2 regions of the Helicovermis profundi genome follow, and region 2 is predicted to be linked to the other one. Evidence: a T-box and tRNA genes for the amino acid it is inferred to sense, from the RefSeq annotation. Region 2 holds a T-box; the other holds one or more tRNA genes.
What was found. The T-box of region 2 lies ahead of ileS (isoleucine--tRNA ligase). A T-box ahead of a tRNA ligase gene usually reads a tRNA of that ligase, here a tRNA-Ile.
Positions count from the first base shown of each region.

Region 1 (4,440 bases), 920 kb from region 2:
TGTTAATACATCGAGATGATCCTTAAGGCGATCAAGTATTATAGGATTATTATCAATTATAGTAACATGAATTTCTCCATTTAGCATTGCGGCTGCTAGTTTTGTACCAAGTTTTCCTGCACCAACTATCATTACTTTCATAAACACCAACTTTTCAATTTATTTTGTTTCTAAAAACATACTCTATTTTATCATATATAGATACTAATAAATAGAAAGATAAGAAAAATTGTTTTAATGACTAAAAATTTTAATTATTTTAAAAAAAATAAAATAATAGTTTAGAAGTGTATATAGTTGGATAGTTATAAGATAGAATTTAATATTAAATCAAATTTGTCGCTTATTAACGCTTACAAATGATAATTGAATATGTTTTATTATGGTTATCAAAAACTCTTTATTTTATATAATTAAAGAAGAAAAAAAATAAAAAGAAAAAGAGTATAAAAAGCAAAAAAAAGTGTTGACAGATTAATCATCAAATGATATTCTATAACAGTTGCTGATGAGAGCGAGAGCGAGTCAAGGCAACAAAGAAAGTTTTAAGAAATAAAAAAACATGTTGACAAAGCAAATGGAAATGTGTTATGATTATTGAGTCGTCCGGTGAGGAAGACAAAGAAAAATTGAACTTTGAAAACTGAACAGTAAAAACGTAAGGTTTGATAGAATTAACGAGTAGTTTTAATTTATCGACGAGCGAAATGAAGGAATGTATTTAATACATGACTGAGTTGAGCGAGGAAGAAAAATTAAAAATGCGAAGTAAATTATATTAAACAAGCGGAACCTAGTCAAAATGATGAAGGAAACAAACTTGCGAGCAAGTATAAAAAACGAACTTGAAGAAACAAGTATAAAAACGCCAGCAAATTTTTTTAAGAGTTTGATCCTGGCTCAGGATGAACGCTGGCGGCGTGCCTAACACATGCAAGTCGAGCGTGAAGTTAGTGAATGAACCTTCGGGTGAATGAATTGATGGAAAGCGGCGGACGGGTGAGTAACGCGTGGGTAACCTACCCTATACAAAGGGATAGCCACTGGAAACGGTGATTAATACCTTATAAGACCACAGAATTGAGTGATTCAGTGGTAAAAGCTCCGGCGGTATAGGATGGACCCGCGTCTGATTAGCTAGTTGGTAGAGTAACGGTTTACCAAGGCGACGATCAGTAGCCGACCTGAGAGGGTGATCGGCCACACTGGAACTGAGACACGGTCCAGACTCCTACGGGAGGCAGCAGTGGGGAATATTGCACAATGGGCGCAAGCCTGATGCAGCAACGCCGCGTGAGTGATGAAGGCTTTCGGGTTGTAAAACTCTTTTCTAAGGGAAGATAAAAGACGGTACCTTAGGAATAAGCACCGGCTAACTACGTGCCAGCAGCCGCGGTAATACGTAGGGTGCAAGCGTTATCCGGAATCATTGGGCGTAAAGGGTGCGTAGGTGGTTTAACAAGTCAGAAGTGAAAGGCAACGGCTCAACCGATGTAAGCTTTTGAAACTGTTAGACTTGAGTGCAGGAGAGGAAAGTGGAATTCCTAGTGTAGCGGTGAAATGCGTAGATATTAGGAGGAACACCAGTGGCGAAGGCGACTTTCTGGACTGTAACTGACACTGAGGCACGAAAGCGTGGGGAGCAAACAGGATTAGATACCCTGGTAGTCCACGCCGTAAACGATGAATACTAGGTGTCGGGAGTCGAATCTCGGTGCCGGAGCTAACGCATTAAGTATTCCGCCTGGGGAGTACGTACGCAAGTATGAAACTCAAAGGAATTGACGGGGACCCGCACAAGCAGCGGAGCATGTGGTTTAATTCGAAGCAACGCGAAGAACCTTACCAAATCTTGACATCTATATGACCTATTCTTAATCGAGTATTTCTCTTCGGAGACATATAAGACAGGTGGTGCATGGTTGTCGTCAGCTCGTGTCGTGAGATGTTGGGTTAAGTCCCGCAACGAGCGCAACCCCTATTTTTAGTTGCCATCAGGTCAAGCTGGGCACTCTAGAGAGACTGCCGGTGACAAACCGGAGGAAGGTGGGGATGACGTCAAATCATCATGCCCCTTATGATTTGGGCTACACACGTGCTACAATGGTCGGTACAACGGGCAGCTAAGGAGTGATCTGGAGCGAATCCTAAAAAGCCGATCTCAGTTCGGATTGTAGGCTGCAACTCGCCTACATGAAGTTGGAGTTGCTAGTAATCGTGAATCAGAATGTCGCGGTGAATGCGTTCCCGGGTCTTGTACACACCGCCCGTCACACCATGGAAGTTGGGGGCACCCGAAGCCGGTGATCTAACCACGTAAGTGGAGGAAGCTGTCGAAGGTGAAATCAATGACTAGGGTGAAGTCGTAACAAGGTAGCCGTATCGGAAGGTGCGGCTGGATCACCTCCTTTCTAAGGAGACTAAAGGTTTATTACTGTTCAGTTTTGAAAGTTTAATACTTTCAAGCAAAAATAATTTTAGCGAATGGGATGAAAGTGAATTTGAAAGAATTTACAAGTAGTTCAAGGAACTAATGAACGAAGCGAACGAAACGTATTATATACGTAAGTGTGTTGAGTGAAGAAAGTGACGCGGAAGTGCGCAGAAAATTATTTCAAATTTTGGGCGTATAGCTCAGCTGGTTAGAGCGCACGCCTGATAAGCGTGAGGTCGGTGGTTCGAGTCCACTTATGCCCACCATTTAAACATGAAGTGACATATTCATGTTTAAAAAAATGCAAAATTATAAATTTGTTATGGTGTTGCATTAAAGTCGCTTAGGCGATGATTGTTCTTTGAAAACTGCATGTGGATAAAAAACGAGAAGACAAAAGAAACAAGTTTAAAAAGCGAAAGCTGTTTAAATAAAGTTATTACTATTAAAGTAGTAACACTCATCGTTTAACGAAGTTTATGTAAATAAATCAGTTAAACAAAAGGTTTTCATTAAAATTTACGAACAGTTCAAGGAAACGATGAGCTAAAAAGCGCGCGTATCTAATACGCAAGTGATTTAGCGAAGAGATGACGAAGAAATGTGAAGTAAATTGTAATGAAAAAAGGTCAAGAGAATAAGAGCATAGGGCGGATGCCTTGGCACTAGGAGCCGATGAAGGACGTGGTAAGCTGCGAAAAGTTTCGGGGAGCTGCAAGCGAGTGTAGATCCGGAAATGTCCGAATGGGGAAACCCGGCTAGTTTAATAACTAGTCATCTATAACTGAATAAATAGGTTATGAGAAGGAAACTCAGGGAACTGAAACATCTAAGTACCTGAAGGAAGAGAAAGAAAAATCGATTCCCTAAGTAGCGGCGAGCGAACGGGGAAGAGCCCAAACCGACATCTACGGAAGTCGGGGTTGTGGATAGAGAATAAAGTGATGGAGGTAGTCTAGCCGAATCGTATGGGAATGCGAACCGAAGATGGTGAAAGTCCAGTAGGCGAAAGATGAAGACCCGCGACTCTAATCCAGAGTACCACGGAGCACGTGAAACTTTGTGGGAAACAGGGAGGACCATCTCCCAAGGCTAAATACTACCTAGTGACCGATAGAGAATAGTACCGTGAGGGAAAGGTGAAAAGAACCCCGGGAGGGGAGTGAAAAGAACCTGAAACCCTATGTTTACAAGCACCGGAAGTTCCATACGAGAACAACCGGGTACTTTTTGTAGAACGGGCCAACGAGTTACGATATGTAGCGAGGTTAATTGTTTAAGACAAGGAGCCGAAGCGAAAGCGAGTCTTAAGAGGGCGAATTAGTTGCATGTCGTAGACCCGAAACCGGGTGACCTATCCATGAGCAGGGTGAAGCAAAAGTAAAATTTTGTGGAGGCCCGAACCCATATCTGTTGAAAAAGGTTGGGATGACTTGTGGATAGCGGAGAAATTCCAATCGAACTCGGAGATAGCTGGTTCTCCCCGAAATAGCTTTAGGGCTAGCCTTAAATGATGAGATCCGGAGGTAGAGCACTGAATGGCCTAGGGGTTTTCACCGACTACCGAAGCCTATCAAACTCCGAATGCCGGAATCTTTAATTTAGGAGTCAGACTACGTATGATAAGATTCGTGGTCGAAAGGGAAACAGCCCAGACCAACAGCTAAGGTCCCAAAATGTAGATTAAGTGGGAAAGGATGTGCAGTTGCTTAGACAACTAGGATGTTGGCTTAGAAGCAGCCACTCATTTAAAGAGTGCGTAATAGCTCACTAGTCGAGTGATTGTGCGCCGAAAATTACCGGGGCTAAAATCTACTACCGAAGCTTTGGCATATACTATCGTATATGGGTAGGGGAGCATTCTGCATGGAGCGAAGCAGTACCGTAAGGAGCTGTGGACTTTGCAGAAGAGAGAATGTTGGCATGAGTAGCGAGAGGCAGGTGAGAATCCTGCCCACCGAAAACCTAAGGGTTCCTGAGGAAGGTTCGTCCGCTCAGGGTAAGTC
Region 1 covers NZ_AP028654.1:1,125,804-1,130,243, forward strand. The annotation lists gene trkA (Trk system potassium transporter TrkA) at 1-141, opposite strand, end outside; rRNA gene AACH12_RS04835 (16S ribosomal RNA) at 878-2,411, shown strand; tRNA gene AACH12_RS04840 (tRNA-Ile) at 2,624-2,700, shown strand; rRNA gene AACH12_RS04845 (23S ribosomal RNA) at 3,062-4,440, shown strand, end outside.
Region 1: it has a tRNA-Ile gene. The T-box ahead of ileS (isoleucine--tRNA ligase) is inferred to sense a tRNA for this amino acid. The anticodon was not compared.

Region 2 (4,440 bases):
GAAATTGGTAAAGTAATGGATATTTTAGTACAAATCAATGTTGCAAAAGAAGAAAGTAAATTTGGCATAAACGAAGAAAATATTGATGAAATCATTAATGAATTGTCAAAACTTAACAATATTAAAGTTAAAGGACTAATGAATATAGCTCCTTTTGATGAAAATGTTGAGAAGATAAGAAATGATTTTAAAAAAATGAAAGAGATTTTTGATTCTTTATCAAATAAGTTGTATAATAATGTAGAGATGCTTTACTTATCAATGGGAATGACTAATGATTATATGGTTGCAATTGAAGAAGGAGCCAACATGATTAGAGTTGGAACTGGCATTTATGGCAAGCGTGATTATTCAAAATAGATTATATGGGGGAAGTTATGGCAGAGAAATTTGTTGATAAAATAAAATTTTTTATGGGATTTGAATCTTATGATGAGGATGAATACGAAGAAGAATTAGAAGAAGATGATTATTCTTCTAATCAACCTACAGCTAGTTCCTTGTATTCGAGTAGTCAAAAAAACACTACAGTTTCTGCTCCCAAGACTCAAAATGTTAGTAGCGCTGTAAAGTCGGGTACTAAAATTGTTAATTTTAATAAAACTCAAAGTAGTAACTTAAAAGTTATGCTGTATCAACCCAAAGATTTTAATGATTCTAAAACAGTGGTTGATAATTTAAAAGTTAATAAACCTGTTATATTAAATATTGAAAATTTAGATACTGAACTTGCTAGAAAGATTTTCGATTTCTGTAGTGGTGCATTATATGCCTTAGATGGTCATATTCAGCAAATTTCAAGAGGCATATTTATTTTAGCTCCACCAAACGTCGATGTATCTGGTGATGTGAAAGGTGAATTAAAGAGTAAGGGGATTTTTAGTTTTACAAATAAAGAGTAAATAAAAAAGGTTGAGGTGTGTTATGGGTGTACTTGCAAATGCAATAATATATTTTGTACAAGTAGTAAATTTTTTGATTTTAGCTAGAGTGATAATGTCTTGGGTTATTAAAGACTTTAGTAATCCTATTGTTCAGTTTATTTTTCAAGTTACTGAACCAATATTGATGCCGTTTAGAAAACTTTTAGAAAGGATTGGACTTGGTGGTACAATTGACTTTTCACCAATTGTAGCAATGCTTGCTATTCAGTTTATTGCTAATGCACTTCTTAGAGCGTTATAAATGTTAGATAAAAATAAAATTTTAAAAGGTTTAAAAATAGACAATGATAATAAAATCATTGTCTTTAATCTTTTAGATAAAATTGAAAGAGCTCTTAAATCATATGAAATTCAGTTTTCAAATTTTCTTTCTCCTGATATAATTCAAATTATAAAAAGAATAGAAATAAATTTTTCTTATGAACTTAGATTTACATATTTTGGTGGATACGAAGATTCAGAGTATGCTATTGTAAAAATTGAACCCTTATACATGGACGAAAAAAAAGATGATTTTCCAATTTATTTATTAAAAGGTGAATCAAATGATTTAAATATTTCTCTAAGTCATCGAAATATTTTGGGGTCACTGATGGGTCTTGGCATAAGACGTGATACTATTGGTGATATTGTAGTATATGACCAAGTGTTTTATGTTTTTGTTGGTAAAGGAGTATCAGATTATTTATTATATAATTTTGATAGAGTTGGTAGATCAAAAATAACGATAGAACAAATAGAACTATCAGAATTTTTGTACAAAGAACCTGAATTTAAATTACATCATAAAGTAGTTGCTTCACTTAGAATTGATGCTATATTAGCTGCTGGATTTAATTTGTCTAGAAGTGAATCATCAAAGCTTGTAAAATCTGGTAAGGTTAAATGCAACTATACAATTGTTGAGAGTATTTCGTTAGCTGTAAAAGAAAATGATATAATATCATGTAGAGGAAATGGAAGAATTATTCTTTTGGAAGTTGGTAGATTAACAAAAAAAGATAGAATTAATGTTTTAATAAAGAAATATATTTAAATAGTGACTAAGTGTACTAAAAAATAACTGATTTTTAAGGAGGCTCAATATGATTACACCACTTGATATAGAAAAAAAAGTTTATTCAAAGTCTATTAGTGGATATAGTAAAAATGAAGTTGAAGATTTTAACTTTAGAGTAGCTGAAGAAATGGAAAATTTGATTAAAGAAAATGAAAAAATAAAAGAAAAAATGAAATATTTTGAAGCAGAATTAAGTAAATTTAATAGAATTGAAAAAAACATACGTGATGCTTTAGTAACTGCTGAGAAAACGTCAGATGAGGTAATTAAAAATTCTCAGTTAAAGTCTGAAATTATTATAGATAAAGCAGAAAGTAAGGCTATAAAAATAATTGATGATGCTAATAATGAAGTTTTAAGAATTAAAAGAGAACATGAAGAAGCTAGAAAAGAATTTTTAATTTTTAAAACTAGATTTAAAACTCTTTTAAATTCGCAGCTTGATGTAATTGAAAAAGAAAAGTTATAATTTTATTAACTAGTTACTTTAGTTGACTATACAAAACAATTAGGGTATAATTTCTACAGTTGAATATTTAAAGTTATGATTGGGACGAGTATAATGATTTTATTTTAAGAGATTCGGTGTTTGGTGTAAACCGAAATTAAAATTGTTTGAAAATCACCCATGAACTATTAGGCTGACAAAAGTAGGCTTAATCGATTATTACGTTATAATAAAAAGAGGCCTTTTATTGGGCAATCTGGGTGGTACCGCGGAAAATATTCGTCCCTGAGCATTATGCTTAGGGACTTTTTTAATTTAAAAAAAGGAGTTTTAAAATGGCTTATAAAGAGTTAATGAAAAACCCAATTAGTGAAAATGAAAAAGAATTAAGAACTTATTGGGACGAGATTGATTTACTAAAAGAGAGTGTAGATACAAGAGATGGCAAAGAGCAATTTGTATTTTATGATGGTCCTCCAACAGCTAATGGAAAACCAGGAATTCATCATGTAATTGCAAGAGCTCTAAAGGATTCTATTTGTAGATACAAGACAATGCAGGGATATCAAGTAAAGAGAAAAGCTGGTTGGGATACACATGGATTACCAGTTGAAATTGAAGTCGAAAAGAGATTAGAATTAAATAATAAGAGTGAAATTGAAAATTACGGTATTGAAAAATTCAACACACAGTGTAGAAACTCAGTATTTGAATATGAAAGTACATGGAGAGAGCAAACAGAAAGAATGGCTTATTTAATTGATTTAGATAATCCATATATTACTCTTGATAACAATTTTATTGAATCAGAGTGGTGGATATTAGATAAATTTTTTAAAGAAGGATATATCTATGAAGGTCATAAAATTCTTCCTTATTGTACTAGATGTGGTACTGGACTTGCGTCACATGAAGTTGCTCAAGGTTATCAGGAAATTAAATCAATCACAGTATATGTTAAGTTTAAACTTAAAGATAGAGACGAGTATTTTTTAGTTTGGACAACAACTCCTTGGACTTTGGCTTCAAATGTTGCATTGACTGTTAATGCAAATGAAACATATGTTAAAATTGAGCAAGAAGGAAATATATATTATGTAGAAAAAAATCTGGCTTCAAAGGTTGTAGGTGAGGATTATAAAGTTCTTGAAGAAATGAAAGGAAAAGACTTAGAATTTATCCAGTATGAGCAGTTAATGCCTTTTGTTAAAGCTGATAAAAAAGCATTTTTTGTAACTTGTGCTGACTATGTAACTACTGAAGATGGTACTGGTATTGTTCATACTGCGCCAGCTTTTGGTGAAGATGATTACAACACTGGAAAAAGATATAATTTGCCTGTGCTTCAGCCAGTTGGTGAAGATGGAAAATATATAGGTACACCTTGGGATGGCAGATTTGTTATGGATTGTGATCTTGACATTGTTAAATGGCTTGGAGCTGAAGATAAATTATTTAAAAAAGAAAAAATGGCTCATAATTATCCGCATTGTTGGAGATGTAAAACACCACTTTTATATTATGCTAAGCCAAGCTGGTATATTGAAATGACAAAACTGAAAGATAAATTAATAGAAAATAATAATTCAGTAAATTGGTACCCAGATTATGTTGGAGAAAAACGTTTTGGCAACTGGCTTGAAAATTTAAATGATTGGGCTATTTCAAGAACTAGATATTGGGGAACTCCACTAAATATATGGAGATGTGATTGTGGTCACACTACAAGTATTGGTTCAAAGCAAGAACTAGTTGATAAGGCGATTGAAGATATTGATTTATCGGTTGAACTTCATAGACCTTATGTTGACGATATTCATATCAAATGTGAAAAATGTGGCAAGTCAATGCAAAGAGTACCAGAGGTTATTGATTGTTGGTTTGATAGTGGTTCAATGCCATTTTCACAACATCATTACCCATTTGAAAACAAAGAAAAATTTGATACATTGTTCCCAGCAGATTTTATTTGTGAAGGAATTGATCAA
Region 2 covers NZ_AP028654.1:2,045,197-2,049,636, reverse strand. The annotation lists gene AACH12_RS09180 (YggS family pyridoxal phosphate-dependent enzyme) at 1-360, shown strand, start outside; gene AACH12_RS09175 (cell division protein SepF) at 378-902, shown strand; gene AACH12_RS09170 (YggT family protein) at 925-1,185, shown strand; gene AACH12_RS09165 (YlmH family RNA-binding protein) at 1,186-1,980, shown strand; gene AACH12_RS09160 (DivIVA domain-containing protein) at 2,030-2,473, shown strand; T-box leader at 2,540-2,742, shown strand; gene ileS (isoleucine--tRNA ligase) at 2,788-4,440, shown strand, end outside.